Regions from separate parts of the Lysobacter sp. HDW10 genome, predicted to be linked through region 3. Evidence: predicted binding sites of a transcription regulator. Region 3 holds the regulator's gene; each other region holds the start of a gene.
The links. The regulator HrcA, encoded in region 3, represses chaperone genes, less so after heat shock. The targets are predictions, from matches to a motif close to TTNGCACTCNNNNNNNNNGAGTGCNAA.

Region 1: the regulator HrcA is predicted to act here: its motif matches at 1,482-1,508, upstream of rpoH (RNA polymerase sigma factor RpoH).
Region 2: the regulator HrcA is predicted to act here: its motif matches at 3,804-3,830, upstream of groES (co-chaperone GroES).

Annotation. Positions count from the first base shown of each region.
Region 1 covers NZ_CP049864.1:1,000,644-1,010,712, reverse strand. The annotation lists gene G7069_RS04830 (primosomal protein N') at 1-538, shown strand, start outside; gene rpoH (RNA polymerase sigma factor RpoH) at 593-1,471, opposite strand; gene ung (uracil-DNA glycosylase) at 1,573-2,268, opposite strand; gene G7069_RS04815 (response regulator) at 2,265-3,098, opposite strand; gene ftsX (permease-like cell division protein FtsX) at 3,102-4,040, opposite strand; gene G7069_RS04805 (ATP-binding cassette domain-containing protein) at 4,033-4,722, opposite strand; gene rhlB (ATP-dependent RNA helicase RhlB) at 4,772-6,394, opposite strand; gene trxA (thioredoxin) at 6,567-6,905, shown strand; gene rho (transcription termination factor Rho) at 7,054-8,781, shown strand; gene G7069_RS04785 (hypothetical protein) at 8,984-9,436, opposite strand; gene G7069_RS04780 (GGDEF domain-containing protein) at 9,518-10,069, opposite strand, start outside.
Region 2 covers NZ_CP049864.1:441,964-452,032, forward strand. The annotation lists gene G7069_RS02175 (hypothetical protein) at 1-347, opposite strand, end outside; gene G7069_RS02180 (hypothetical protein) at 361-933, opposite strand; gene G7069_RS02185 (hypothetical protein) at 934-1,686, opposite strand; gene groL (chaperonin GroEL) at 1,793-3,433, opposite strand; gene groES (co-chaperone GroES) at 3,469-3,756, opposite strand; gene recQ (DNA helicase RecQ) at 3,982-5,805, shown strand; gene G7069_RS02205 (protein-disulfide reductase DsbD) at 5,884-8,265, shown strand; gene G7069_RS02210 (TlpA disulfide reductase family protein) at 8,262-8,873, shown strand; gene aroQ (type II 3-dehydroquinate dehydratase) at 8,961-9,404, shown strand; gene accB (acetyl-CoA carboxylase biotin carboxyl carrier protein) at 9,428-9,904, shown strand; gene accC (acetyl-CoA carboxylase biotin carboxylase subunit) at 9,924-10,069, shown strand, end outside.
Region 3 covers NZ_CP049864.1:1,888,315-1,898,383, reverse strand. The annotation lists gene bamE (outer membrane protein assembly factor BamE) at 1-283, opposite strand, end outside; gene fur (ferric iron uptake transcriptional regulator) at 393-794, shown strand; gene recN (DNA repair protein RecN) at 796-2,472, opposite strand; gene hrcA (heat-inducible transcriptional repressor HrcA) at 2,587-3,642, shown strand; gene grpE (nucleotide exchange factor GrpE) at 3,757-4,239, shown strand; gene dnaK (molecular chaperone DnaK) at 4,335-6,251, shown strand; gene dnaJ (molecular chaperone DnaJ) at 6,342-7,478, shown strand; gene dapB (4-hydroxy-tetrahydrodipicolinate reductase) at 7,484-8,194, shown strand; gene G7069_RS09100 (hypothetical protein) at 8,191-8,535, opposite strand; gene carA (glutamine-hydrolyzing carbamoyl-phosphate synthase small subunit) at 8,671-9,798, shown strand; gene G7069_RS09090 (hypothetical protein) at 9,795-10,069, shown strand, end outside.

The sequences.
Region 1 (10,069 bases), 890 kb from region 3:
GCTCGCGTTGGTCGTCGTGCTCGGCATTGATGAAGCACTGTTTTCAACCGACTTCCGCGCCAGCGAACGCGTCGCGCAGCTGTTGATTCAAGTCGCTGGACGCGCCGGACGTGCAGACATGCCAGGCGAAGTGATTCTGCAAACGCATTACCCCGATCATCCTTTATTGAATACTTTGATCGAAGGCGGCTATCACGCGTTTGCGGATGCAGAGCTGGCCTTACGCGAAGCGGCAGGCTTTCCGCCCTTTGCACATATGGCGTTGCTGCGTGCGGAAGCAAAGCATGCACATCCGCCACGCGACTTCTTAGATGTCGCACGTGATCTGCTTGCGCAAGATGGCTTGGATGTTTCAGGCCCCGTGCCCGCGCCGATGCAACGTCGTGCAGGTTTTCTGCGCATGCAGTTGATGGTAACCGCGAAAGATCGCAAGGCATTGCAAGCAGCACTCGCGCGCGTGGTGCCGCAACTCTATGCCGCACCCGAAGCACGGAAGGTGCGTTGGTCTCTCGACGTCGACCCGATCGATTTGTATTGAGGCATAAAAAAGGGCACCGTCAGGCGCCCTTTTCGAGATCACTCACGCAAGCACTCAGGCCGCGAACAAAGCTTTCATCTTCTTCAGCGCATTGGCTTCCAACTGGCGAATGCGTTCTGCAGAGACGCCATACTCGGCCGCGAGATCTTGCAAGGTGACTTTATTGTCTTCGTCCAACCAGCGACGCTTGATGATGTCGCGCGAACGCGCATCCAAGCCGGCCAAACCTTCGCGCAACAAACCGAGTTGGTGGTCTTCGCCATCTGCGCGCTCGTAGGCTTGCGACGGATCTTCGTCATCCGTCATGAGATACGCAGCAGGTGCGGGCGGCGCGCGTTCTTCGTCTTCGTTTGCAGGTGCATCGAAGCCGATATCACGCCCCGACAAGCGGGATTCCATTTCCAACACTTCGCGTTCGGACACATTGAGATCACGCGCGACAGCACGCACCTCTTCGGCATTCATCCAACCCAAACGCTTCTTGCTCTTGCGCAGGTTGAAGAACAACTTGCGTTGCGCCTTGGTCGTTGCGACTTTGACGATGCGCCAGTTCTTGATGATGAACTCATGCATCTCTGCACGAATCCAATGCACCGCAAAGCTCACCAAGCGCACACCGACCTCGGGGTCGAAACGTTTGACGGCTTTCATCAAACCGATATTGCCTTCTTGAATCAGGTCGCCCACTTGCAAGCCGTAGCCTGCATAACCGCGTGCAACATGCACAACGAAACGCAAATGCGAGAGCACGAGTTCCTGCGCAGCGGCGAGATCGTTGTTGTCGCGCAGACGCGTTGCGAGTGCTTGCTCTTCTTCAACCGTCAAGACGGGAATTTGATGCACCGCGGAGATATACGCCTCGAGCGAGCCGAGCGCGTTGGGTACGGGCAGATTGTTTGTGACAAGCGCCCGCGAGGGGGTCAAAGTAGTCATGGCAGTCATTTTAGCAGTCGTCCCCCGGGAGTGCTAATTAGGCGCACCCCTCGAATCCTTTTATTCAGCTGGGGGCGGTTTTGGCAGAACAAAAGGGGGCTTTAGACAGAAACTGGCAATTGCCACCGGATCGGCCCGCGCCCGCCCTTCTCAAGCCATTGATTTGCTTTGGAAAAGTGGCCGGAACCGAAAAAGCCGCGATGGGCAGACAGGGGTGACGGATGCGGCGCCCGCAGTACCCGATGGCGGCGATCGTCGATCACCCGCCCCTTGGCTTGGGCGTAGCTGCCCCAGAGCAGGAAAACCAGCCCTTCGCGCTCGCGATTGAGGGTCTCGATCACGTGGTCGGTGAAGCCTTCCCAGCCGCGGTTTTGGTGGCTTCCGGCTTTGCCTTCTTCCACCGTCAGCACTGAGTTCAAGAGCAGCACGCCTTGCTGCGCCCAAGGCATCAGGTAGCCGTGCGCGGGCGGCACGAAGCCAACGTCGGTTTTCAGTTCTTTGTAAATGTTCTGCAGCGACGGCGGCACGGGTGTGCCTGGCAAAACCGAAAAACACAAACCATGGGCTTGCCCTGCGCCGTGATACGGATCTTGGCCGAGGATGACGACTTTGACCTGATCAAACGGTGTGGCGTCGAAGGCTGCGAAGATTTGCGCGGGCGGCGGGAATACGGTGTGACCCGCGGCAATACGTTCGCGCAAGAAACCAGAGAGCGCTTGCATGTCGTCGCGCTGGAACCACTCACCCACATGGTGCTTCCAAGAAGCTTCAAGCTTCAAGGCGTCGTTCGCGGTCACGAATGAAGTCGGGCTGCACGCAGTTGGAACAAGATCTTGGTCACCACCATGCGTTCTTCCACCGGCTTCAAGACCAAGTCGTTCGCACCTGCTAAGAACAACTCACGTTGCTTGTCGGGGTTCTCATCGCCGGTCATGACGAGTGCAGGCAACAAACGCTTGCTGTAACCCAGACCATGGCGCACATGCTTCAGCACATCGAGACCGCCGAGCGGACCATTCAAATAGACGTCGGTGAGCACCAAGTCGGCGCCGACTTCATCGACCGCACCATGATGCAAGTCGAGGTACTCAATCGCGGCTTCCGCGCTGTCGACATGAATGACGGTCAGGCCTTGCGCGGCCAACATGCGCTTGGTCGCCAATGCAACGACGCGGCTGTCTTCAACATACAAGATGCGTGCGCCGTCGATGGGTTGCGGCTGGATGTAGCCGCGTACAAACGCCGCAAGCGCCGGAAACCCTGCACTCTTGTCAAAGTAGTCGGTGACGTCATCACCCAACGTGCGTGAAGCAAGTCGGCTGTTTACATCAGACGACACCACAATGACCGGGACATAGGCTTGGCCTGCGGCATCGCGCACGGCTTTCGCAACTTGCAGGCCGTCACCGTCGTCCAAACTCAATGAAGTCGTGACGAGATCTACGGCGCCAAGATTCAAACACGCGCGCGCTTGCTTCAGGCCGGTGCTTTCCACCACCGTGACATTCGGCAATTCCTTCTTCAGCAAGTCGCTGATCAGTTTGCGCACCATCCTGGAACTTTCAACAATCAAAACGCGCGGGTTGTCGGCAACGACGTGGCGCAGATCGCGTGGCGTAGTACTCATGCGTCAGCGTCCCATTGGTCGGGTTTGACGCAAGAAGTGACCGGTGACAAAACCGGCGCCCATCCAGCCGAGGAAACCTGCGACCAATACCGCTGCGACGGCTTGCACCACGTTGAATCCTTGCAACGAAAACTGACTGCCATAACTGCCTGCAAGTGCAGAGAGCGACGGTTGCAAGGCGCGATTCACGCCACCGAGCAACACCAAAGCCAACACGCCCGCTGCAATGCCGTACCACGCACCCAAATACAGGAAGGGTCGACGAATGAAACCATCGGTGGCGCCCAACAATTGCAGCACGCCCAATTCTTCACGACGCGATTGGATATCCAAGCGCACGGTGTTACCGATCACGAGCACGGCGGCCGCGCCCAAGACAATGGCCAAGATCCACGCGAGCTGTGCGCCGAAACCAAGCCATTGGTCCAAACGTTGGCGCCAAATTTGATCGTGCTGCACGATGTCGACTTTCGGCGAGGTTTGCATTTCTGCCACCAAACCCGCGTCGTCAGCTTTGGGCGTGATGATCAACAAATGCGGCAAGGGATTGCTGTCCAAGCTATCCAGGGCTTCACCTAAATTCGACGTTTTGCGCAGGTCTGCCAACCCTTCTTCAGGTGTTTTCCACACGATATTCGCAACGTCACTGCGAGCGCGGATCGATTCCGTCAATGCACGCGCATCTTCGGTCGTCACGTCTTGTTTCAAGAACACGCTGATCTCGCGCGACTGCTGCACATTGCCGGCGAAGCGCTCAATATTTTGCAGGCTGGCGAGTAAGCCCAAAGGTAAAGCGAGCGCCAATGCCAAGACAGCGATCGTAAGCAATGACGCAAACGGCTTGCGCACTAACGAACGCACACTGGCGGTCAGGCTGCGCCAGTGATGGTCGAGCCAAATCGAAAACGCAGAAGGTGCGGCGACGCGCTTTGCATCATTCATCGGCGAGGTCCTCCGGCGCGATGTCGTCAACCAGCTCGCCTTCTGACAACACGAGCACGCGTTTCTTCATACGTTTCACCAGTGCGAGGTCGTGGCTCGCCACCATCACGCTCGTTCCTCGTTGCGGCAGGGCCGCAAAGATTTCCATGATTTCCGCGCTGAGTGTCGGGTCCAAGTTGCCGGTCGGTTCATCGGCGATCAACATGCGCGGTTCGCCGATCATGGCGCGCGCAATGCCGACGCGTTGTTGCTCACCTGCTGACAGCTGCGAAGGCAAGGCCTTGCCGCGGCCGCCTAAGCCCATGCGTTCCAACATGCTGTTGACGCGCTTTTGGATTTCTGCGCGCGGCATCCCGCGCAACACCAACGGCAGGCCGATGTTTTCTGCGACCGATCGTTCTGCCAACAGTTGATGGTTCTGATACACCACGCCGACTTCGCGACGATGAAACGCAATTTTGCGGCCGGTGACATTGCTCAGATTCCGCTCATCAAACATCACCGATCCAATCGACGGGCGATCGGTGAGTTGAATCAATTTGAGCAACGTACTTTTGCCCGCACCGGAATGACCGGTGATAAACAGCATCTCACCCGGCGCAACCGCAAAGGTCACGTGACGTAGGGCTTCTCGACCGCCCGTATAGGTTTTTCCGACGCCATCGAAGCGAAGAATACTCATGCGCCCATTATGCCCAGCGTTGTGAACTTCGCCTACCGTGTGCAAGCACTCAATGTTGCTTTTGCGGACCGCGTTTCAGCAGATTTCGTAATCCACTGCCGATTTTGCGCAAAAGACCGGGGCCGCTCGGTGCCGGCACCGTGGGTTGCGACGTACGTGAATCACGCTTCTGTGCGCCACCGTTGGTCTGGTTGGCGGAAGCACCCTCTTGACCTTCAATCCGCTTGCCGCGACGGCGACGACGACGCTTGCGTTCTGCACCCTCACCGGCTTGCGCCACTGCAGGTGCTGCTGTGGATGTGTCGCTGCTGTGCGTGCGCGGCACCGCGTCGCCTTCGGCACGTGGGGTGCGTGGCTTTCGGCAGCGCTCGCCCGGTCGGGCACTGCGCGGCTTTTGCTTTTCTTGTTGCGTCTTGCGGAACTCGCGCGCTTCTTTGAAAACTTCGCCGAGGTCTTCCTTGTCTTCGTCGGCAATGACGCGTGCCTCGCGCGGCACGGCCGTCATCAATTCTTCGGTAACGGTGCCACGCGGGATGGCTTGCTCAATATAGGTTTCGATATCGGGCAATGACATGGCATAGCGTTCGCAAGCGAAGCTGATGGCATCGCCCTCTTCGCCCAAACGTGCGGTACGACCGATGCGATGCACATAGTCTTCCGCATCGAACGGCAAATCGTAGTTGAACACGTGGGTGACGCCTGCGATATGCAAACCGCGCGCCGCCACGTCTGTCGCCACCAACACTTCGAGCTGACCTGCTTGGAATTTGCGCAGCAAACTTTCACGTTTCTTCTGCGGCACATCACCACTCAAGACACCGACTGCATAGCCGGCCTTTTCAAGCCCGCGCGCCACGCGCTCGACGAACATCTTGGTATTGACGAACACCATGCTGCGGGCATCGGGCACGCGCGACATCAGACCGATCAGCAATTTCAGCTTTTCGTCGTCTGAAGGGAAATACAGCACCTGACGCACGCGCGCAGCGGTGATGGATTCGCTTTCCACCACCAACTTCTCGGGATCGTTCATGTGCTCATAGGCAAGCTCCAGCACGCGATGCGACAACGTGGCGGAGAACAACATGGTTTGACGTTCGGTGCGCGGCGGCATGCGGCGCAACAAGAAGCGGATGTCTTTAATGAAGCCCAGATCGAACATGCGATCGGCTTCGTCCAGCACACACATTTCGCAGGCATGCAGCGACACCACTTTGTGTTGACGCACGTAGTCAATCAGTCGACCCGGCGTCGCAATGATGACGTCCGCACCTTCTTGCAACTGCGCGCGCTGCTTGTCGTAATCGACCCCGCCGTAGATCAATGCAAAACGCAAACCCAGATCACTGCCGAACTTAACAGCATCTTTGTGAATTTGAATTGCGAGCTCACGTGTCGGTGCGAGGATCAATGCGCGCGGATCTTCCGGCTTGCGCTCGGCCAACGCAGGACGGCTCATCAAGCGATTCATCACCGCCACCAAGAAGGCCAAGGTTTTCCCGGTGCCGGTTTGTGCCTGGCCCGCAACATCGCGGCCCGCCAGTGCGAACGGTAAGGTCAATGCTTGAATCGGTGTGCAGCGGACGAAACCGGCTGATTCCAACCCCCCGAGCAGTGCAGGCTCGATCGGCAAGGCGTTGAAGGTGATATCGGTCAGCGGTTTATCGGACATGAATGGCTCAGTTGGGCAGAACACCCTTGCACACAGCCGCATGTCTGTTCAGACTGGAAGCTAGGGTGCGCGGTGACGCGCTTGTAGTTGTTTAGTAAGAGCCCCATGTTACCAATGACCTCCGATGCACGTCGGCACGTCTTGTTTGAACCCCCCGTTTTTGGAGTAAAGAATGTCTAGCCCCAACGTCGTACATGCCACCACTGCAGACTTCGATCAGCTTGTTTTGTCGTCGAAGGAACCCGTGTTGGTGGATTTCTGGGCCCCTTGGTGTGGTCCGTGCCGCTCGATTGCGCCGGTCCTCGATCAATTGGCCGACCAATATTCAGGTAAGGCCAAGGTCGTTAAAGTCGATATCGAGGCCCACCCGCAAATCGGCATGCGCTACAACGTGCGCAGCATCCCGATGTTGGTCATGTTCAAGGACGGCCAACCGGCCGCCACCCAGGTCGGCGCACCGCCGAATGTGGCCGGCGTTTTGGGCGGCATGATTGACAAAGCCATCGCCTAAGAATGAACCCCAGCCCGCCGCGGTGCTTGCCGCGGCGCGGCTTCAGTGCTAAGTTTCACCCATCTGGCGTGCGTCCCCGCCGCCCAATTCCCTTTACTCCCACCCATCCGCCTGACCTTCAGGCGCTCGCCCTTTGCGAGGAAACCACTTGTCCGACGAAATCGAAAGCACCGGCGAAACCGCTACGACTAAGCGTGTTCGCAAGCCGCGCGTGAGCAAATCCGCTGCCGCCCCCGTAGAAAACACCCCCTCTGAAAGCTCGGCTGCGAATGTTTCGCCAGCAGCCGAAGCTGCACCGCGCAGCCCTAGACCGCCGCGCGAACGCAACCCCGACACCTCCGCCGACACGGCACCCGCAGCGACCGAATCGGCACACGCCGATGCGCCGCCGGCACGTCAACGCGACGACGGTGGCGATAACGGCCAAGACGAAGGCGGCCAAGACAACGGCGGCTACGGCCAGCGCAACAATCGTCGCGAACGTTTCCGCAACCGCCGCGACCGCCAACGTGATCGCTATCGCGATCCCGGTTTGCCGCAAGACGACAATGGCGACCCGAACGCGCAACCGGGCTACGGCCGCCCGATGCCGACCATTCCGGAAGGCTTCCCGCAATATTCCTTGAGCGATCTGAAGCGCATGCCGGCAGCTAAGTTGCTGGATATTGCTGAACAACTGCAGATTCAAGAAGGCGTGGCGCGTGCGCGCAAGCAAGACGTGATCTTCGCGGTTCTGAAAGTGCTGACCCGCCACGGTGACGGTGTCGCCGCAGACGGTGTGCTCGAAATTTTGCCCGATGGCTATGGCTTCTTGCGCGCTGCGGAAGCGAGCTACCTTGCCGGTCCGGATGACGTGTACATCTCGCCGAGCCAAATTCGTCGCTTCAACCTGCGCACGGGTGACCACCTGAGTGGTCGTATCCGTTGGCCGAAAGATGGCGAACGTTATTTCGCGCTCGCCGTGGTCGACACCATCAATGCCGAGCCGATTGAAGCCAGCAAGAACAAAACCTTGTTTGAAAACTTGACGCCTTTGTTCCCGCGCAAGCGTTTCCGTTTGGAACGTGGTGACGGCTCCAGCGAAGACATCACGGGCCGCATCCTCGACTTGATGGCGCCGCAAGGTAAAGGCCAACGTGCACTGATCGTGTCGCCGCCGAAAGCCGGTAAGACGATGATGATGCAACAGATCGCCACGGCGATTACGCACAACCATCCCGACGTGCATTTGATCGTGTTGTTGATCGACGAACGTCCGGAAGAAGTGACTGAAATGCAGCGCACCGTGCGCGGCGAAGTCATTTCTTCGACCTTCGACGAACCCGCAGCACGCCACGTGCAAGTCGCCGAAATGGTGATCGAGCGCGCCAAGCGCTTGGTCGAACACAAGAAAGACGTGGTCATCTTGCTCGACTCGATCACCCGTCTCGCACGCGCTTACAACAACGTCTTGCCGAGTTCCGGCAAAGTGTTGACGGGTGGTGTGGACTCGAACGCCATGCACCGTCCGAAGCGTTTCTTTGGTGCGGCACGTAACGTGGAAGAAGGTGGCTCGCTCACCATCATTGCCACGGCACTGGTCGATACCGGCTCTGCGATGGACAAGGTGATCTACGAAGAATTCAAGGGTACCGGTAACTCGGAAATCCACTTGGATCGTCGCATCACCGAGAAGCGCGTTTACCCCGCCATCGGTGTGAACTTGTCCGGCACGCGTCGCGAAGATTTGTTGATCGAACCGGAACTGCTGCAAAAGATTTGGATCTTGCGCAAGTTGTTGCATCCGATGGACGAAATTGCCGCCATGGAGTTCTTGCTCGACAAGATGAAGAACACCAAGAGTAACGATGAGTTCTTTAGCTCAATGAAGCGCTAAACACAGAAAATTTGTTTTCTTCTGAAATGTACTGGAAGCCCTGCTTAGGTCTTTATCAATAAGGCCACTTCACAAGCAGGGCTTTCTTGTGTTTGAAAGCAATTTTGGTGCTTTGCAACGAATGCACCCGCGAACGCTTAAAGAAAATTTGGACCGCAAGTGCCGTTTCGCGCGGAACAAAAGCGATTCTTAGCGATACAAGTTAGCTCGAAGCAGCGTGTATTGACGACAGGCATAACAATGCTGAGGAGTCGCGCTTGAAGAACAAGTTAACCCTTAATGACCCATTCTTTGAAACTTTGGTAAAGCTTGGCGCATCCTCTGGCATCCCGTGTTCTGTCGGCAGACCGAGCGGAACCCTTTCGTAACCCGATTTCTCAAATGCTTGAACGGCCTTTTCCCAAGGTACGCACGGTTTTTGCTCAAACCAGTATGCATGGATCAATTTCATCGGGTTCTCGCGAACCTCAGTCTTGGCCAATGAAAAATCTTGCCCTGAAACGGGCGCCTTCGAAATCTCAGCCTTGTCGAAATAATTGGCTTCAATGCGCGAAATGAGCTCGGACAGACGCAATGCGTCTCGACTCTTCGCTGCAATAGATGTAGTGCAGGCGCATTCAACCAAGATGAGCAACAAAATCGCTAACGCTCTCATAGAGGCCCCCGGTCACAAATGACCACTGGAATGTCTAGTAGATGCAATTGACAAAGTTGAGCCAAGCTTTGTGCTTGACGCTTAGTGAACGACAACTCGATCGCGGCCACCTTCTTTTGCCTCGTACAGTGCCTGATCGGTGCGGGCCATCCAGACCTTGATCTGCTCTTCGGGCTGCCACGCGGTTGCGCCGATCGACGCCGTCACGCACTGGTCTTCCGCTTTAAGTTCCTGACGGAACAAGTCGAGCAGTCGCTCGGCATGCGCCGCCATATGCACGGCGTCCATGCCAGGTAACAGCAACGCAAATTCTTCCCCGCCTAGGCGGAAGAGCTCATCGATGCTGCGCGAATTGTGGTGGATGATGCGCGCGAAATCGGTCAACACGCGATCACCTTCTGCGTGCCCGTAGCGGTCGTTGATCTGCTTAAAGTGATCCAAGTCGAGCATGAACATGCCAAGCGCAGTGCCGTGACGTCGCGCTTCGTCCATGAGTGCTTCGACACGCCAAGAAAAAGCGCGACGATTGCCGATCCCGGTGAGAGAATCTTGCATCGCAATGGCTTCCAACTGTTTGCGATGTCGCTCTTCCCGGAACGCAAACACGAAGTTGAAACCAATGACCAAGGCGCC
Region 2 (10,069 bases), 730 kb from region 3:
ACGGTGTCATAGACAGAGTCCGCGTCATCGCCACCCGAGGGAAGCAAGTCGTATTCGACGGGCGTCGGCATGGCCAATCCCTCGACGTCGAACTGGATAATCGCCCTGCAACTTGACCGTTCACGTTCTTCGTCTAGTCGCGTCGCCTCGAAACCCTCAATTCGAGAAATTTTGACCAACCCGCTGTCAAGCGGATCGTACTCACCCTGCCTCAGGAACTTGCGAACGTCATTGTTGACGTAGGCGGCGAGACTCGCTTGCGTCGCTGGCGTTGCACAACCGCTTTCCCTTTTGCCGCACGCACTCAGAAAGAGCACCGCGACACAGATCAAAATCCGTAGTCCCATTGAATGTTCCTTTTTATTGGGTTGAAGACGTGCGCGGCGCAACTGACCCTTTTGTGATGCGCTCGCGCATCGCTTCCAGCTCCGCTTCCGCAGATTGCACTTTCTGCGTATGCGAATCACCCAGCGCGGCCCGCTCGTCCGGAGAGAGCTCAAACCGAAGGTGAAAAATCTCGCGCTCCTTTTTACGGAATTCGCCCATCGGGCTCTTCATCAGGAGCTTGTCCAACCGCTCCATGGGCCAACGACTCGTTTTTCGAAACAAGTCTTCGCCAGACTGCGACACCACCAAATAGCCGAAATCATCTTCGACCGTCGTTCCGGCAACATCGAATCGAATCGTGGCGCGACACACCGCCGCATTGCCATTACCGCCTTTGGAGTCCGTTTCGATATTGTCGAACCGCACATTCGATACCAAGCCCGCGGCAAAAAGATCGATGCGCGACTTCCAATACCCATAGTTGACTGCTTCGACAAAGGCGTCCTTCATCTTTCCACGCATGTATTGGCTATCGCAGGGCGTTGCCATGCGCGTGCAACCCGTAAGGACGCCAAGGGCGATTCCGACAACCAAAATCCGATTCATCTATGGGCCAAACGTGCGTCTTTCACCGTTACGCTCCAATGTTTGCAATGCTCGGGAGACACTCAGTCTCTGCGAAGCCGCTTCGTCGTCGGTGAGCTGTCGTTCGCGATAGGCGACGCCCAACAACCGTCCATCCTCTTCGAGTGTCATGCAATCTTCGAAAGTGTGACCTTGCACAATGTCCCGGCAAGCCACCACCTTGAAAGTTGATTTCTTACCGAATTTTCCGAATTCCAACGCATCTTCCAAGGGGACGGAATGTACCTTGTAAATCCTGTCTGACCACGCGGATTTGCCGGAAACGCCTGCACGCGTAGCCGCGTCGTCGTTTTCGAGATGGGACACCAAGATGAAGCGAGTTTTGTACACGGTCGCCTGAAACTCGCGCACCGCTTCCCCGTTTTGTGGAATGGTGCGCCAGATCCCTTTCAATTGCTTGTTGAATGCTTTCGCACGGCGTGCCTGCAACCAATCGTTCAGGGCAGACTTGCGCATGTCGGCCTCTGCGTCTTTGACGTCCTCGACGTAAGCGCTTTTTTGTTCCGCAGTCATCCGCCCGTGCGAAGCCTCACGATCGGCGACTGCCGCTCCGTACTGACCGTTGGCTCCCGAATCGTTTCGGTACTTCCCCGTCGCGTAAACCATGGCACCGACGAAATAGATCACATACAACGCGCTGACGACAGCAAGACAGAGCGCAATTCTTGGCGCCGTCGATGCACCTTTCGGTGCACGTCCCAAATTTTTTGACATGCAGCTCGCTCCCCCGAGGCTTATGCAGTCAATATTAACGAAGAACCCCCGCAATCGCTTGCGAGGGTTCTTGTCTTTGGGTGTTGCTTGTAGCGTTCCGGCCGGATCAGAAATCCATACCGCCCATGCCGCCCATGCCACCTGCGCCCGGCATCGCCGGCTCGTCTTTCTTCGGTGCTTCAGCGACCATGGCTTCGGTGGTGATCATCAGACCGGCGATCGAAGCTGCGTTTTGCAACGCGGTGCGTGTGACCTTGGTCGGATCCAAGATGCCCGATTCAACCATGTCGACGAATTCACCGGTGGCGGCGTTGTAGCCGAAATTACCTGTGCCTTCCTTGACGCGGTTGAGGATGACCGACGGCTCTTCACCCGCGTTGGTGACGATTTCGCGCAACGGCGCTTCCATCGAACGCATGGCAATTTCGATACCGTGGTTTTGGTCTTCGTTGATGCCCTTCAAGCCCTTGATGGCCGTCAGTGCACGCACCAGCGCAACACCGCCGCCCGGCACGATGCCTTCTTCGACTGCTGCACGGGTTGCGTGCAAGGCGTCTTCAACGCGTGCCTTCTTTTCTTTCATTTCGATTTCAGTCGATGCACCGACCTTGATCACCGCCACACCGCCGGCCAACTTGGCGACACGTTCTTGCAGCTTTTCACGGTCGTAATCCGAAGAGGTTTCTTCGATTTGCGCCTTGATTTGCTTGATGCGTGCTTCGATGCCGCTGCTTTCGCCTGCGCCGTCGATGATCGTGGTGTTTTCCTTCGACACTTGCACCTTTTTGGCGCGGCCGAGGTCTTTGATCGTTGCTTTTTCAAGCGACAGACCCACTTCTTCCGAAATCACAGTACCGCCGGTGAGGATGGCCATGTCTTCGAGCATCGCCTTGCGACGGTCGCCGAAGCCCGGTGCCTTCACTGCACACACCTTGACGATGCCGCGAATGGTGTTGACGACGAGCGTAGCGAGCGCTTCGCCTTCCACTTCTTCAGCGACGATCAACAACGGCTTGCCAGCCTTCGCCACGCCTTCGAGCACGGGCAGCAAGTCGCGCACGTTCGAGATCTTCTTGTCGTGCAAGAGGATGAACGGGTCGTCGAGTTCAGCCGACATTGATTGTTGGTTGTTGATGAAGTACGGCGAGAGGTAGCCGCGATCGAACTGCATGCCTTCCACGACGTCGAGTTCGTTGTCGAGACCCGAACCTTCTTCAACCGTGATGACGCCTTCTTTACCGACCTTCTTCATCGCGTCGGCGATGATGTTGCCGATCGATTCGTCGGAGTTGGCCGAGATCGTGCCGACTTGGGCAATCGCCTTGTCGTCTGCGGTCGGCTTGCTCATTTTCTTCAGTTCATCGATGGCAGCAGCGACGGCCTTGTCGATGCCGCGCTTGAGGTCCATCGGGTTCATGCCGGCGGCAACGCCCTTCATGCCTTCGCGAATCAACGCGGCAGCAAGCACGGTTGCGGTGGTGGTGCCGTCACCGGCGTTGTCGGAGGTCTTCGAAGCGACTTCCTTCACCATTTGTGCGCCCATGTTTTCGAACGCATCAGCCAATTCGATTTCCTTAGCGACCGAGACGCCATCCTTAGTGATGGTCGGTGCGCCGTAGCTCTTTTGCAGGACGACGTTACGACCCTTCGGGCCGAGCGTTGCTTTCACGGCGTTAGCGAGCACGTTGACGCCGCGCACCATGCGCGAACGTGCGTCTTCACCGAAGCGGATATCTTTTGCAGCCATTGTCTTGATTCCTTATTGAAATGCTTGAGTGGGAATTAGCCGACGATCGCGAGGATGTCGTCTTCCTTCACAACTTTGTATTCGGTGCCTTCGTGCTTGTAGGCGCTGCCGGCGTACTGGCCGTAGATGACCTTGTCACCGACCTTCACCGTCATCGAACGGGTGTTGCCGTTGTCGAGGGCCTTGCCCGGACCGACTGCGACCACTTCGCCCTTGGTCGGCTTTTCTTTGGCGTTATCGGGGATCAAGATGCCACCGGATGACAGTTCTTCGGCTTCCACAGGCTTGACGACGACGCGGTCGTGGAGCGGCTTCAGGTTCATGGATGTACTCCGCAAGTAATTGATTGATATGAAAAAACAGATCAATTTTAGCAGTCTCCTAGTGAGAGTGCCAAAACTGAAAGTAAAACAGCCCACGCGGGCATGACCAAAAGATGGGGCCTGGCGAGAGGCTTTCAAGTGCTTGCTCAAAAGAAACTTTTTCTGGCCCGGATTGAGGCGGTTTTCCTAAATGACCAGCCGGCCCCGGATGCTAGGCTCGTCGCCATGAATTTTGTCCGCGACGCTGCTGCCGACCCCGCACTCGACGTGCTTCGCAATGTGTGGGGGTACCAATCTTTCCGTGGGCGCCAGCATGACATCGTGCGTCATGTGGCAGACGGCGGTGACGCGCTTGTCCTGATGCCCACCGGCGGCGGCAAGTCCTTGTGCTACCAAGTGCCTGCCTTGATGCGGCCCGGCTGCGCGATTGTGGTGTCACCATTGATTGCGTTGATGCAAGACCAAGTCGAGGCCTTGCATCAGCTCGGTATTGAAGCGGCGTACTTGAATTCGAGTTTGTCCTTACAAGAGGCGCAATGGGTCGAGCAGCGCTTCTTGTCGGGTGACTTGAAGATGCTCTATGTCGCTCCAGAGCGATTGCTGACCTCGCGCTTCCTTGAGCTGATGGCGCGCGCGCCGGTCTCTTTGTTTGCCATTGATGAGGCGCACTGCGTGTCTCAGTGGGGCCATGATTTTCGTCCTGAGTATCGGCAGCTCACCTTGCTTCACGAGCGCTGGCCGCACATTCCGCGCATTGCATTGACGGCGACTGCTGACCCTGCGACACAAGCAGAAATCATCGAGCGACTGCAGTTGGAAGACGCGGCGCAATTCGCCAGCAGTTTCGACCGGCCGAACATTCGCTACACGATCGTTGAGAAGAACGACGCGCGTCGACAGCTGTTGGATTTTCTGGCGAGTCATGCCGGTGCGTCGGGCATCGTCTACGCGATGTCGCGGCGCAAGGTGGAAGACACAGCGGCGTACTTGCAAACAAAGGGTTTCAATGCCCTGCCTTATCACGCCGGCATGGCACCTGAAGTACGTGCATTGAATCAACGTCGGTTCTTGCGCGAAGACGGCATTCTGATGGTGGCAACGATTGCGTTCGGCATGGGCATCGACAAGCCCGATGTGCGTTTTGTGGCGCACGTCGATTTGCCGAAATCGGTAGAGGGCTACTACCAGGAGACAGGTCGTGCAGGGCGAGATGGCGAACCCGCCGAGGCGTGGATGGCCTACGGCTTGGGCGATGTCGTGAATCTGCGCAAGATGATTGAGTCTTCGGAAGCAGAAGATGCGCGCAAATGGTTGGAACGTCGCAAGTTGGATGCACTGCTCGGCTACTGCGAAACGCTCGGTTGTCGCAGACAACGCTTGCTCGCGAGCTTTGGCGAAGTGATGCCGGCGCCGTGCAGCAATTGCGACAATTGTTTGAACCCACCCGAAGCCTGGGATGCCACCGAGCCTGCACGCATGGCATTGAGTTGTGCGTTTCGCTGTGGTCAACGCTTCGGTGCATCGCATTTGATTGATGTCTTGCGCGGCGACAGCTCAGAACGCATCACGCAACTGGGCCATGATGCTGTCAGCACCTATGGCATCGGTGCCGAGATCGACACGAATACATGGCGCAGCATTTTCAGACAACTTGTTTCGCTCGGCTTGTTGCAAACCGATAGTCACGGTGGATTGTATTTGGCGCCAGAATCGCGCGCGCTGTTGAAAGGCGAGCAGACCTTGATGTTGCGTAGAGAGCAGGCACGCGTTAGCCGACAACGTCGCGCGGCGATGGCGAATCCGAACGGTGCCCAGGCATGGATGTCTGCGGATGCGCGCGTCCTGTTCGAACAGTTGCGCGAACTGCGGTCGACGTTGGCGCGCGATCAGAGTGTGCCGCCGTATGTGATCTTCCATGACAAGACCTTGCGCGAGATCGCCACCGCACGGCCGGAAAGCTTGTCCGCGCTCGGCATGATTGAAGGGATGGGCCCTAAAAAGTTGGCGGCGTATGGTGCGCAAGTATTGGGTGTTGTGTCGCCCGCCTAACACGGTTTGTGAATGAACCCTTCCGTCCGGCTTGGTTGGAATCCAGCGATGGCGCACGGGCCTACCTACAATGTCGTTATGAATAGACCCGCGATGCCCTCTTTTGCCGCGCGATCCAGCGCCGTTTTGACCCGTTCGCTTTCACGCTGGCTGCTAGCCCTTGCGCTGGCTTTGCCGTCGACGCTGGCGTTCGCGCAACTGACGCCGCAAGATTTGCCGCCGGTCGATCAGGTGTTCAAGCTTCAAGCCGAGCCCGGCCCCGGTCAGTCCATCGTGCTGCGCTGGCAGATCGAACCGGGCTATTACTTGTATCGCCATCAATTCAAGTTCAGTACGACCGCGCCGGGTGTGACCTTAGGCAGCGCAAAAATTCCGACAGGCGAAAAACACCACGACGAATTTTTCGGCAATGTAGAAACGTATCGGTCGCAACTGTCAGTCACCGTTCCGGTCGATGCGCCCGCTGGCACCCGCGCGATTGCGCTGCGTGTGAAGTATCAAGGCTGTGCAGATGTTGGCGTGTGCTATCCACCGCAAATCCGCAATCTATCCGTGACGCTCGGACAATCAGCCGAGCCACAAGGGGATGCAGGCTTTCAAGCGCTTGCCGGAAAATTTGGCGCAAGTTCGAATCCGCTGCTGGGCAAATCAGGCAAAGCCGCACCGCTACCGCCTGCGCAAGCGTTCAAAGCAGATGCCATTGCAGATGGTGGCGATCGCTTACTGATTCGCTTAACGCCCGCGACGGACTACTACTTATATAAGAACCAAACCAAGTTCAAGCTGAAAGCTGACGGCGTGTCTTTGGATGAAGTGCAGTGGCCCAAAGCGACCCTGCACCGTGATGCCTACTTTGGCAATGTGCCCGTCTATTTCAATGAAGTGGATGTACCGATCACGCTGAAGCGTAGCCATGCGCGTGGCGTTGACGCCACCTTGGACATCGAACTACAAGGCTGTCAGAACAACGGCATCTGCTACGAGCCGATGCATCGTACTTTCAAAATTTCTTTGCCTGAGTCGGGCGTAAAAACCCAAGCGCGCGCAGATGAGACAACGGTTGAAGCGCCTGCACCTGCAGTGGATGCAGTGACGGCATCTGCCGCACAAGTGGTGTCTGTGGACGGTGCGACGACGGCACCTGCCACGTCGATGCCAAGCGAAAGCGCAGCTGTTTCGCTTGCCTCGCCTTCGTTGGACGCTGCCTCTGCCATTGAAAAGATTTCAATTTGGAAAGCACTGCTGTTGGCGCTGCTGGGCGGTCTCATTCTCAACCTGATGCCGTGCGTTTTGCCTGTGCTGTCGATGAAAGCGGTGTCACTTGCACAATCAGGCAGCGACCAAAAAGCCATGCGTCAACATGTCTTCGCTTACGCAAGCGGTGTTGTGCTCAGCATGTTGGCTTTGGGGGGCATTGTATTGGCCTTGCGTGGATTGGCTTCGCAAAGCACTTTGGCTTGGGGCTTCCAAATGCAACAGCCTGCGGTCGTGCTGATACTCGCATTGTTCGTGCTCGCCTTCGGGCTGTCGCTCTCGGGTGTGTGGCAACCGAATTTCGTGTTGCCTGGCGCCGCACAGCGTGCCGTGACGGCACAAGGGCTGAAGGGTGATTTCGCAACAGGTGTTTTGGCCGTGGTTTTGGCGACGCCCTGCACTGCGCCGTTCATGGGTGCCGCTTTGGGTTATGCCTTCTTCGCACCCCCGCTGCAAGCGGCCTTGGTCTTCGTGGCGCTCGGTATTGGGCTCGCGCTCCCGTTCTTGTTGATCGCTTGGATCCCGGCACTTGGACGCCTTATTCCGAAGCCGGGCGCATGGACAAACACCTTCAAGAAAGTGATGGCGTTGCCGATGTATGCCACCGTCGCGTGGCTATGTTGGTTGCTGTTCCAACAGCGAGGGTGGATGGCGGTTGTCATCTTTGCCGTTTTGGCCGTGGCTTTGTTGTGGGTTTTGCGTGACACACGTCAGTACCTGCCTTCGACATTGCGTCGCTGGTCACCGCGTCTGGTTTTTGCCGCACTGGTGATTGCCGTGGCGACGTTCTTGCATGGGTCGATGGCGTCGAAGTCGCGCCCGCTGACTGAAGCGGCATATCGATTACCCAACGGCTTGCAAGCAGAACCGTATTCTGCGGAGCGCTTGTTGGCATTGCGCAAGGCGGGCACGGTGGTGTTTGTCGATGTCACCGCTGACTGGTGCATTACCTGCAAGGTCAACGAACGCGCGGTGTTGTTTACGCCTGCTTTCAAAGCGATGTTCGAGCAGCAAGGTGCGGTGTACATGATCGCCGACAACACGGAACCCAACGACGCGATTGGGGCGTTCTTGCGCACACATCACGCAGTCGGCTTGCCCTTGTATGTGGTGTATCCGGCCAATGGCGGCAATGGCCGCGTGTTGCCGACGGTGCTGACGCAGCAACTTGTGACGGATGCATTAAATAGCGCGGCGGCACGATGACTTCGCCTTGGCGGACGTATCTCAAAATCGTTTTGGCGGCATTCGCCGGCGCGCTCATTGCCCTGCTCGCCGCGGTGCTTGTGGACCCCAAGCCATGGCTACTTGAGTCGACCTTGGGTCACAAGTGGTTGCAAGCTTTCTTGGATTGGCGCGCGCCCGTCGCGCCCGGCACGCGTCGTGTTCGCGAAGGTGACACGGTGCAATCCCTTGCGCTCACCACCTTAGAGGGCCAGTCGACCGGTTTGCGCGCCCACCTCGGGCCCGACTACACCGTCGTCAATCTATGGGCCACTTGGTGTGGCCCCTGCTTGAAAGAGATGCCGGCCTTGGAGGCCTTTGCACGCCAGCAGCGGAATGCCAAGTTGATTGCCATTGGCATGGATGAGCCCGACGCTGTAGCGCAGTTCCTCTCGCGAAATCCGAGCAAAATCCCGCAACTCCTAGCAGCCGCGCCGCCGGCATTTTCGCCGGGCGAACTTGGAAACCCGGCAGGCGTATTGCCCTATTCCGTGCTGTTGGACGCCAAGGGCACGGTCATTGCGCGCCGAACCGGCCTATTCCATTCGGCCGACGACATCCGGACTTGGGTGGCAACGGCGACGCGATAAGCCTGCCAAGGCACGTGGATTCTCCGAACGTGTGCGTATCTTCGCCGAACTGGACAGCAACCCCCCGCATACTTCAAACTTCGCGGCATGCCCCACATGCTTGTCCTACACGGCCCCAACTTGAATCTGCTCGGTGAGCGGGAACCGGCCGTCTATGGCACGACAAGCTTGGCTGAAATCGACGCATCTTTGCTAGACGCCGCCGAACGTGCAGGCATCAGCCTCGAATGCCTGCAATCGAATGACGAATCAACCTTGATCGATCGCATCCAATCAGCACGCGCTGACGGCACGAAGTTCATACTGATCAACCCGGCGGCCTACACGCACACGTCGGTGGCTATTCGTGACGCGTTAGCCGCCGTTGCCATCCCGTTTATTGAAGTTCACTTGTCGAACCCGCATACCCGCGAACCGTTTCGCCGCCAAAGTTACTTCAGCGATCTCGCCCACGGCGTGATCTGCGGTTTCGGTTCTAAAAGCTACACGCTGGCCTTCGAAGCCGCGTTGGCACATCTACACACTGTTTAAATTTAGTCTCAGGAGCTTTTCAAATGGATCTTCGCAAGATCAAGAAGCTGATCGACCTGTTGGAGGAATCCAACCTCAACGAAATCGAAATTAAAGAAGGCGAAGAGTCGGTACGTCTCTCGCGCGGCGGCGTCCATGGCGCGCCGATGCACTATGTCGCTGCACCGGCACAAGCGCCGGCCGCACCTGTCGCGCCGATGCCGATGGTGTCGCCGGTCGAAGCCGCCACCGGTGGCGCCGCGCGTCCGGCGCCCGACCTTCCGGCTGGAACCGTCGTGCGTGCGCCGATGGTCGGCACTTATTACGCGTCACCGTCGCCGGATAAGCCGCCGTTCGTCACCGTCGGCCAAGCCGTGAAGCCGGGCGATACGCTGGGCATCATCGAAGCCATGAAAATGTTTAATCCGATCGAAGCCGAAGTTGCAGGCACTTTGCTCGCGATTCAATGCGAAAACGGCCAGCCGGTTGAGTTTGATCAACCCATGTTCGTGATTGGCTGAGCGGGGGACCATCATGCCAATGCTGGACAAAGTTGTTATCGCCAACCGCGGCGAAATTGCGCTGCGGATCTTGCGCGCATGTAGCGCGCTTGGCATTCGTACCGTGGCCGTGCACTCCACCGCCGATCGCAATCTGAAACACGTGGCCATGGCCGATGAATCGAT
Region 3 (10,069 bases):
ACTTGGTGACTGCATCGTTCTCGAAGTACACGACAAAATTCTTGATTTCTGTGTCGCCCGTGCGGCCAACGCGTTGCGTGGCGGTGTAGTCCCAACGGTCCTTGTGGAAGGGGTCGGCGATAGACGGCGAGCCCATCATCGACATGACCTGTTCCTTGCTCATGCCGATTGTCAGTTGCTTGACCGCGGATTCTTCGACCAAATTGCCTTGGTAAACGGGCTGGCGATACAAACAACCCGAAAGTGTTACGACGGCTGCGGCGGTCAAGAGCAATGTACGCATATGGGGTTTGGGCTAAACAAGAATTAGACTAGGCGATGATACACGGTGACGATACGCGCCAGAAAGTGCGTGAACACTGCGTTCAGGCGATACGAATGAGGATCATGGAATGGAATCGAACGATTTGCGAAATGCCGGCCTGAAGGCCACGCACCCTAGATTGCGCATCCTTGAGCTCTTGGAAAATGCCAGCCCGCGGCATATGACCGCAGAAGACATTTATCGCCGCCTGATTGACGCCGGCGAAGAAATCGGCCTGGCCACGGTGTATCGGGTACTGACGCAATTCGAATCTGCCGGCTTGGTGCTGAAGCACAACTTTGAAGGCGGTCAGGCTGTCTATGAACTGGATCGCGGCGACCATCACGACCACATGGTCGATTTGGACACCGGCAAGGTCATCGAGTTTGAATCTGACGAAATTGAGCGCATTCAGCACGAGATTGCCGCGAAGCACGGATACAAGATCGAAGGGCATGCCCTGGTCTTGTACGTGCGCAAACAGACCTAAATCAAGCGCTCATCGCCTCATTGCGTAGTGCTTTGGCCGCCGCGTGTACCGCGGCGGTCTTCTTGCTGCCGCCCAACATCCGGGCAAGTTCATCAATGCGCGCGTCTTCGTCCAAAATCTCGAGTGCGCTTTGCGTCAGGCCTTCTGATTTGGATTTGTCGACGCGGTAGTGGTGGGCACCATGTGCCGCTACTTGTGGCAGATGGGTGACACACATCACCTGACAGCGTGCAGACAAGGTGCTCAAGAGCCCACCGACAACGTCTGCTACTGCGCCGCCGATGCCGCTGTCCACTTCGTCGAACACCATGGTCGGCGCAATGTCACCGTCGATCGCGGCCACTTGAATCGCCAGTGCGATTCTCGATAGCTCGCCGCCCGACGCCACGCGGCGCAAGGGGCGTAAGGGCTGGCCCGGATTGGCTGAAACCAAAAATTCGATGCGTTCCGCGCCGAGCGGGTCGGGTGGGGCCGTTCCGGTCGGCTCAATGGCAACTTCAAACTGGCCGCCTTCCATGCCGAGCGTCGCCATCAAGCCACTGATGCGTTCACTCAGCTGGCGAGCAATGCCCGTCCGCGCTTTACTGAGTTCGGCAGCGGCCGCCTGCCAAGCGCTTGCATGCGTCTCTAGCGCGATCTCGAGTTCGCGCTGCGTCGTTTCTGCATTCGCCAACGAGTCCAACTCTTCCGCCAGCGCATTGCGCGTTTCCAAAAGCAATTCCGGTCGCGTCCGGTATTTCCTGGCAAGGTCTTGAAGCCGAGACATATCACGCTCGGCTTGCGCCATCGCTTGCGGATCCAATGCCACATCGTCACGAATGACGGCCAAATTCTGCGCGGCTTCTTCGGTGTGGATGGCTGCGGTATCGAGCAGCTGCGCAATCTCTGCCAGCTTGGGTTCGAACCTCGACACTTTTGTCAGTTCAGACTTGACCCGATGCAAGTTCGCCAAGAGCCCGGCACGGGATTCATCGCCTTCAAGATCGACCGCAATGTCATGACATGCTTCGATCAACTCTGCGCTATGACTCATTCGCTTGTGCCGTGCAAAGAGTACTTCTTGCGCCTCGGGCTCGAGCACCGCGTCGTCCAACTCATTCAACGACTCTGCGAGCGTTTGCTTGCGATATTCAACATCACCATTGGAGGTCAACGCATCTAGCGCTTTATGCGCAGACCGCCAAGCTGACGCATGCGCACTGACGGTGTCGCGAACCGTTTGGTAATCGCCCAACTCATCCAACATCGACAGTTGATCCGCTTTCACCAACAGGCGTTGTTGCGCGTGTTGCCCGTGGATCTCCACCAGTAAAGAGGCGATCTCGCTCAATTGCCCCAGTGTGGCCGATCTGCCGTTGATCCATGCCTTGGAGCCACCGTCTGCGCGAAGCACGCGGCGGATCAAACATTCGTCACCGTCGTCCATGTCTTGGCGTTTGAGCCAAGCCGTGGCCAGGTTGGCATCCGACAGCGAGAAGCTGGCGCTCAGTTCAGCGCGATCGGCGCCATGGCGCACCATGCCGGAATCTGCGCGTGCGCCAGAGAGGAAGCCGAGCGCATCCACCAACAAAGATTTGCCGGCACCGGTTTCACCCGAAATCACCGTCATGCCACTTGCGAACTCCAATTCGGAGCTCGAAATAACAGCAAAGTCGCGGATGCTAAGACTGATGAGCATGCTCGCATTCTAAAGTCTGTCGTCGCGGAAAGTGAGACCGCCGCCTGATTTCCGCATCGGGGAATCCTGATCTGTGTGCTTGCATCGCAAACCGACAGGCCTAATATCCAATCTATGACCAACGATTCTGCGGTACCCGATCTCGATCCACGCGCCCGTCAGTTGTTGCGCGCACTGATCGGTCAGTACATTCATCACGGATCGCCCGTGGGTTCACAGACCTTGGCCAAATCCGCAGGGCTGGATATCAGTGCCGCCACGATTCGAAACATCTTGGGTGACCTGGAAGATATTGGGCTATTGGTGTCACCGCACACGTCTGCAGGCCGAATTCCGACAGCGCAGGGCTATCGTGTCTTCGTTGATTCGCTGCTCCAAATCGACACGTTGCAGGAGCGCGATCTTGCGCGCCTCAGAGAAGGCCTGCCCAAGGACGTGCCTACCCAAGACCTCCTCAGCGGCGCAGGCGATTTGCTGTCTGCCATGAGTCACTTCGTCGGTGTGGTGAGTGCGCCTAAGCGCAGCAATGAATCTTTTCGGCATATCGAGTTTGTGGGTCTTGCGCCGAACGAAATCTTGGCGGTTGTCGTATTCCCGGATCATGAGGTGCAGAACCGTGTCATCCGTACCGAATCACCGATCGATGCCCAGACGCTCGAGCAAATCAGCAATTATTTGAACCGGAATTTCGTCGGATTGCCCTTGCAAAGCATTCGCAGAACCTTGGTGGGCGAACTGCGTCAGGCGCGCGACGACGTGCAAGATTGGATGCAGCGAGCATTGGAGTTAGCGGAGATCGCGGTGCGCGAGCATGAGCAGCCATCGCTCGACGTGTATGTGGCCGGCCAGATCAATTTGATGGCAGTGCAAGATCTGAATGACATGGCGCAGCTGCGTGCGGTCTTCGAGACCTTCCAGCGCAAACGCGACATGTTGCAGCTCTTGGAACGCACCCTGCATTCAGAGGGCGTGCGCATTTTTATTGGTGAGGAAACCGGCCTGGCACCGATGGATGCGCTCTCAGTTGTTTCAACGCCCTATGCCAGCGCTGACGGCCGCGTCTTGGGCGTTCTGGGCGTGATCGGCCCTAGCCGAATGGCGTATTCCAACGTGATTCCGCTGGTCCAAGCGACCGCAATGGTGCTTGGTGAGCGTTTAGGCGGGCGCTAGCCCTTGAACTTCCCGTGATCGTCCACATGTCAGGTGCAGCAGAGCAACGCGCAGACATTGGATATCAACATGAGTGAAACCCCAGAACAGCCGCAGAATGAAGCCATTGATGGCATGGGACCGGAAGCGACCGACGTCGATTCGATCCTTGATCCGATTGAAGCGCTTCAAGGTGAAATTGAACAACTGAAGGCGCAGTCGCTCATTGAGCGCGCCGACCTCGAAAACCAACGTAAGCGCCTGGCACGCGATATAGACAACGCACGACGCTTTGCCAACGAACGCTTGCTGGTAGACCTCCTGCCTGTGTTTGACAGCCTTGAAGCCGGCTTGGCATCGGATACCCAGAACAGTCCGCTGCGTGAAGGCCTTGAACTGACTTTGAAACAGCTGCATGCAGTGGCGGAACGCAACGGCCTTGTCGTCGTCGCGCCGGTGCCTGGGGATGCGTTCAATCCGGAACACCACAATGCCGTCAGTCAGGTGCCAAGCACGGACGTGGCGCCCGGTGCGATCCTGCAGGCCTTCCAAAAGGGCTATTTGCTGAACGATCGCTTGCTGCGCCCGGCAATGGTCGTGGTTGCGCAATCCGATTGACTTGGTGCGCCTTGAAGTAGGGGCGCATGGCCCCATTTATCGAACATAGCGGCCCGGTTCGCACACAAATTTAAAATTTTTGGAGATTCACACACATGGCTAAGATCATCGGTATTGACCTCGGTACCACCAACTCCTGCGTTGCAGTGATGGACGGTGGCAAGGCACGCGTTATTGAAAACAGCGAAGGCGATCGCACCACACCCTCAATCGTCGCTTGGACCAAAGACGGCGAAGTCTTGGTGGGCGCGTCGGCAAAACGCCAGGCTGTCACCAATCCGAAAAACACGTTCTACGCAGTGAAGCGCCTCATCGGCCGCAAATTTTCTGACGCAGAAGTCAAGAAAGATCTTGGTTTGGTCCCGTATGCCATCGTCGAGCACAGCAATGGTGATGCTTGGGTCGCTTTGGCAGATGGCAAGACCATGGCGCCGCAAGAAGTCTCAGCAAAGACGCTTGAAAAGATGAAGAAGACCGCCGAAGCCTTCCTCGGCGAGACGGTCACCGAAGCGGTCATCACCGTGCCCGCGTACTTCAACGACAGTCAACGTCAAGCAACAAAAGACGCGGGCCGCATCGCTGGCTTGGACGTCAAGCGCATCATCAACGAACCGACCGCTGCAGCCTTGGCCTATGGTCTGGATAAAGCCGGTGGCGATCGCAAGATTGCCGTGTACGATCTCGGCGGCGGTACGTTCGACGTGTCGATCATCGAAATCGCGGATGTCGACGGTGAAAAGCAGTTCGAAGTGCTGGCCACCAACGGTGACACCTTCCTCGGCGGTGAAGATTTCGACATGCGCGTCATCGACTATCTCGTCGAAGAGTTCCAAAAGGAACAAGGGATCGACTTGCGTAAAGATCCGCTTGCATTGCAACGCCTGAAGGATGCTGCAGAACGCGCCAAGATCGAACTGTCGTCGTCGCAGCAAACCGACGTCAACTTGCCGTATGTGACGGCCGACGCATCGGGTCCGAAGCATTTGAACATCAAGCTGACGCGTTCGAAGCTTGAGGCGTTGGTAGACGAACTCGTCAAGCGTACGATCGAACCCTGCAAAGTCGCATTGAACGATGCCGGCTTGAAGACAAGCGATATCGCTGAAGTCATTCTGGTCGGTGGTCAATCGCGCATGCCGAAGGTGCAAGCTGCGGTGACCGAGTTCTTCGGCAAAGAACCGCGCAAGGACGTGAACCCCGACGAAGCAGTGGCCATTGGTGCCGCGATTCAAGGCGGCGTGTTGGCAGGTGACGTGAAAGACGTCCTCTTGCTTGACGTGACGCCGCTGTCCTTGGGTATTGAAACCCTGGGCGGTGTGTTCACCAAGATCATTGAAAAGAACACCACGATTCCGACGAAGGCATCGCAAACCTTCAGTACCGCCGACGACAACCAATCGGCTGTGACAGTGCACGTGCTGCAAGGCGAGCGCGAACAAGCGGCGTACAACAAGTCGTTGGCACGTTTCGATCTCACCGGCATTGAGCCGGCGCCGCGCGGCATGCCGCAAGTGGAAGTCAGCTTTGACATCGATGCCAACGGTATCGTGCACGTGACCGCCAAAGACAAGAAGACCGGCAAGGAACAAAAGGTCGAAATCAAGTCGGGTTCGGGATTGTCGGACGAAGAAATTCAACGCATGGTGCAAGACGCAGAAAGCCATCGCGAAGAAGATCTTCGCTTCCAAGAATTGGTCGCAGCACGCAACCAAGCCGACGGTTTGATGCATGCGGTGCGTACCGCCATCAAGGACAACGGCGACAAATTGCCGGGCGATCTGATCGGTCGCGCAGAAACGGCCCTTGCAGATGTCGAATCCGCCATGAAGGGTGACGACAAGGCGCAGATCGAAGCCAAGACAAAGGCCTTGGAAGAAATCGCGCAATCCCTGTTCGCTGCTGCGAATGCAGGTCCGCAGCCCGGCGCTGATGCCGCTGCAGGCCAATCCGCCCCAGCTGATGACGTGGTGGACGCGGAGTTCACGGAAGTCAAAGAAGACGACAACAAGTAAGCTGTCGTCTCGATGAAACGCCGAAGCGGAAAAGTCGGGCAGCCGGCTTTTCCGTTTTCGTATCAGATTTGAATGAGTTTGGATGGTTCCATGAGCAAGCGCGATTACTACGAAGTGCTGGGTGTATCCCGCACCGCGACCGTTGAAGAAATCAAAGTGGCGTATCGCCGCGCCGCCGGGAAGCACCATCCAGACAGAAATATCGGAAACGAAGCGACCGCCGAGGTGGCCTTCAAAGAATGCAAAGAAGCCTACGACGTTCTGTCGAACGAGCAGAAGCGACGCGCCTATGACGCCCACGGCCACGCGGCGTTTGAGCACGGCATGGGCGGTGGTGGTGGCGGCGGTGGACCGCATTTCCAAGATGTGGGCGATATTTTTGGCGACATCTTCGGCAACATCTTTGGTGGCGGCGGCGGTCAGCGCGGTCCACGTCGAGGCGCTGACATCGGCTACGTGATGGAGCTTGATCTCGAAGATGCCGTAGCGGGTGTCGAAAAACGTATTGAAATTCCGACATTGCTGGAATGCGGCACGTGTAAAGGCTCAGGCTCCAGCGACGGCAAGATCGAACGGTGTAGCGGCTGTAACGGCATCGGCCAAGTGCGCATGCAACGCGGTATTTTCCAGATGCAGCAGCCGTGCCCGCAGTGTCATGGTCGCGGCCAAGTGATCGTCACGCCGTGCGGCGCTTGCCACGGCAACGGGCGCATCCACGATGAAAAAACGCTGGACGTCAAAGTGCCGGCCGGCGTGGATACAGGCGATCGCATTCGCTTGAGTGGCGAGGGTGAAGCAGGGCCTGCCGGCGCACCGCCGGGTGACCTCTATGTAGAAGTGCGCGTGCGTCAGCACGCCATTTTCGAGCGAGACGGCGATGACCTGCATTGCGACGTGCCGATACGAATTTCCCAAGCTGCATTGGGAGACGAAGTGCGCGTGCCGACCCTAAGAGGTGAAGCCGAAATCCGCGTCCCCGCAGAAACCCAAACTGGAAAAGTCTTCCGTTTGCGCGGTAAGGGCGTGAAATCGGTGCGTAGTCGCAGCGAGGGCGATCTGTATTGCCGTGTCGTCGTCGAGACGCCCGTCAACTTGACCCCCGAACAGCGCGAACTGCTTGAGAAGTTCGAAACCACCTTTGTGGGCGAGGGCGCACGACGCCATTCACCGAAACACAGTACCTTCATAGATGGCGTCAAGGGATTCTGGGACCGAATGGTCGGGTGAACGGCATGGAAAAGACTCGCATCGTACTGTTGGGTGCCAATGGCCGAATGGGACAAGCGATCCATCGGCTCGCATTGGCTGATGCGGCGTTTGAGATTGTGGCGCTCGTGACGCGTAGCGATCCGAAAGCGCGTGTTGTGGATCAGATTGCGTGCTACTCGGTCAAAGAAATTGCGGCGGTCCCCGATTTCGATGTGCTGATCGATTTCAGTCTTCCGGAAGGTTTCGACACGGCGCTTCAGTTGTGCGCAGACCGAGGGCGCGCGCTTGTTTCGGGCACGACGGGTCTGTCTGAACACCAGCAAGCCGCAATCACGGCAACCGCCGCAAAAATTCCTGTGCTATGGGCATCAAATTTTAGTTTGGGCGTTGCGGTGCTCGAAGCACTTGTCGCTCGTGCAGCAGCGCAATTGCCTGGGTGGAACTGCGACATCGTTGAATCGCATCACGTGCACAAGAAGGATGCGCCGTCGGGTACCGCACTGACCTTAGGCAAAGCGGCCGCAGACGCTGGCGCAGATGTTCACTACGCAAGTGTGCGTGCCGGCGATATCGTCGGCGAACATTTGGTTCAATTCACGAGTATCGGTGAACGCATCGAATTGGTGCACCGAGCCACACACAGAGACATCTTCGCGCGTGGCGCATTGCACGCTGCCCAGTGGCTGAAATCGCGTGCGCCGGGTCAGTACAAGATTGCAGATAGCCTCGACTAACGGATTCCCAGCGACGCCAACTTGCTGAACGTCGCAACCAAACCGAATGCGATCAGGCCGACCGTGATTAAGAACGGGACGGCCATCCCCCACGCGGTCCGTGTCTTGCGCTTGGCCAGCAAGATCACCAAGGCGGCGACGAAAATCAGCACAGGCAGGGCAGGCAGAAACAGCGCGTCACGGCTATACCCCATGCCCAAGGTCGTGATCACCGCATAAATCATGGTGCTCAAGATGGCATTGGCCGCCAAAATGGCGAGAAACAGAACGAAGCCCAGCAGGACTGAGCCCTTGTTCGGTGGCCCGTCAGATGTGTTCTCAGGTTCGGGTGCGCCTTGCATGCGTGAACAATACGCGTCTTTTGATAGACATAAAAGTTCCGGACCCCTATCATTTGCACTCGCCCGCACAGAAATAAACCGGATCGCCCTGAGCGTTTCGGTAGAAACGTGCAACCTACAGAAAGGCGATTGCCCGTGTCAGATACCGCCATACTCGCCCTTGAAGACGGAACCGTTTATCAAGGAATTTCCATTGGTGCCGCGGGCATTTCAGTCGGCGAGGTGGTTTTCAATACCGCGATGACCGGCTACCAGGAAGTCTTGACCGACCCGTCCTATGCCCAGCAAATCGTCACTTTGACCTATCCGCATATCGGTAACACCGGTATGACCGCATTGGATGACGAAGCGGCGCAGGTCTGGTCGGCCGGTTTGATCGTTCGCAACGTACCGAGACGGCCCAGCAGCTGGCGCAGCCAAGTGTCTTTGCCAGAGTGGCTGAAGGCACGTGGCATTGTGGCCATTAGCGATATCGACACCCGAGCATTGACCCGCAAACTGCGCGAAACCGGTGCGCAAAATGGCGCGCTGATGTCCGGCGCGATCGATGCCGATCAAGCCATCGAAGCTGCACGCAAGTTCAGCGGCTTGAAGGGCTTGGATTTGGCCAAGGTCGTGTCAACGCCGAAACCTTACGTTTGGGCTGAAGGCCAGCTCGATCTGGATTCAGGCGCCTTTGTCCAAGCCCCGAAAAAATTCAAAGTCGTCGCCTACGATTTTGGCGTCAAGTTGAACATCCTACGCATGCTCGCCGAACGCGGTTGCGATGTCACGGTCGTGCCTGCGCAAACGTCGGCGGCAGACGTATTGGCGATGCATCCGGATGGTGTCTTCCTCTCCAATGGCCCCGGCGACCCGGAGCCTTGCGACTACGCCATTCATGCGATCAAAGTCTTTGTCGAAAAGAAAGTGCCGCTCTTCGGTATTTGTCTCGGACACCAATTGTTGGGGCTTGCCATGGGCGCCAAGACCATGAAGATGCCGCACGGCCACCATGGTGCAAATCACCCGGTGATCAATCTGGATGGGGATCGCGTCATGATCACGTCGCAGAACCACGGGTTCTGCATTGACGAATCCACATTGCCGGCAGGCATTCGTGTCACGCATCGGTCTTTGTTCGATGGGACGAACCAGGGCATTGAACTCACGCAAGCACCTGCGTTTTCGTTTCAAGGCCACCCGGAAGCATCGCCGGGTCCGCACGACGTTGCACCGCTTTTTGACAAATTCATCGACATCATGGGGAAGGGGAAAGTATGAAAACTGTGTTGAAACTTACCGTTGCATGTTTGGTTCTGGCAGGTTCCACGTCGGCCTTTGCGCAAGCGAAGAAAGAGGCGCCTGTGACAAAAGACGTCGCACCCGCACCGGCACGTCCTGCCACGGTGGCACCGCCCGCGGCACCCGCGGCAGCGAAGCCCATTGCGATGCCAAAGGGCGCTGCTGAACAAGCCGCCTATAAGCAACGCATGGTCGCTGCTGTTGCAACGGTCATGCCCGTGGGCAAGATCATGATGGACGTGGCTGCGAA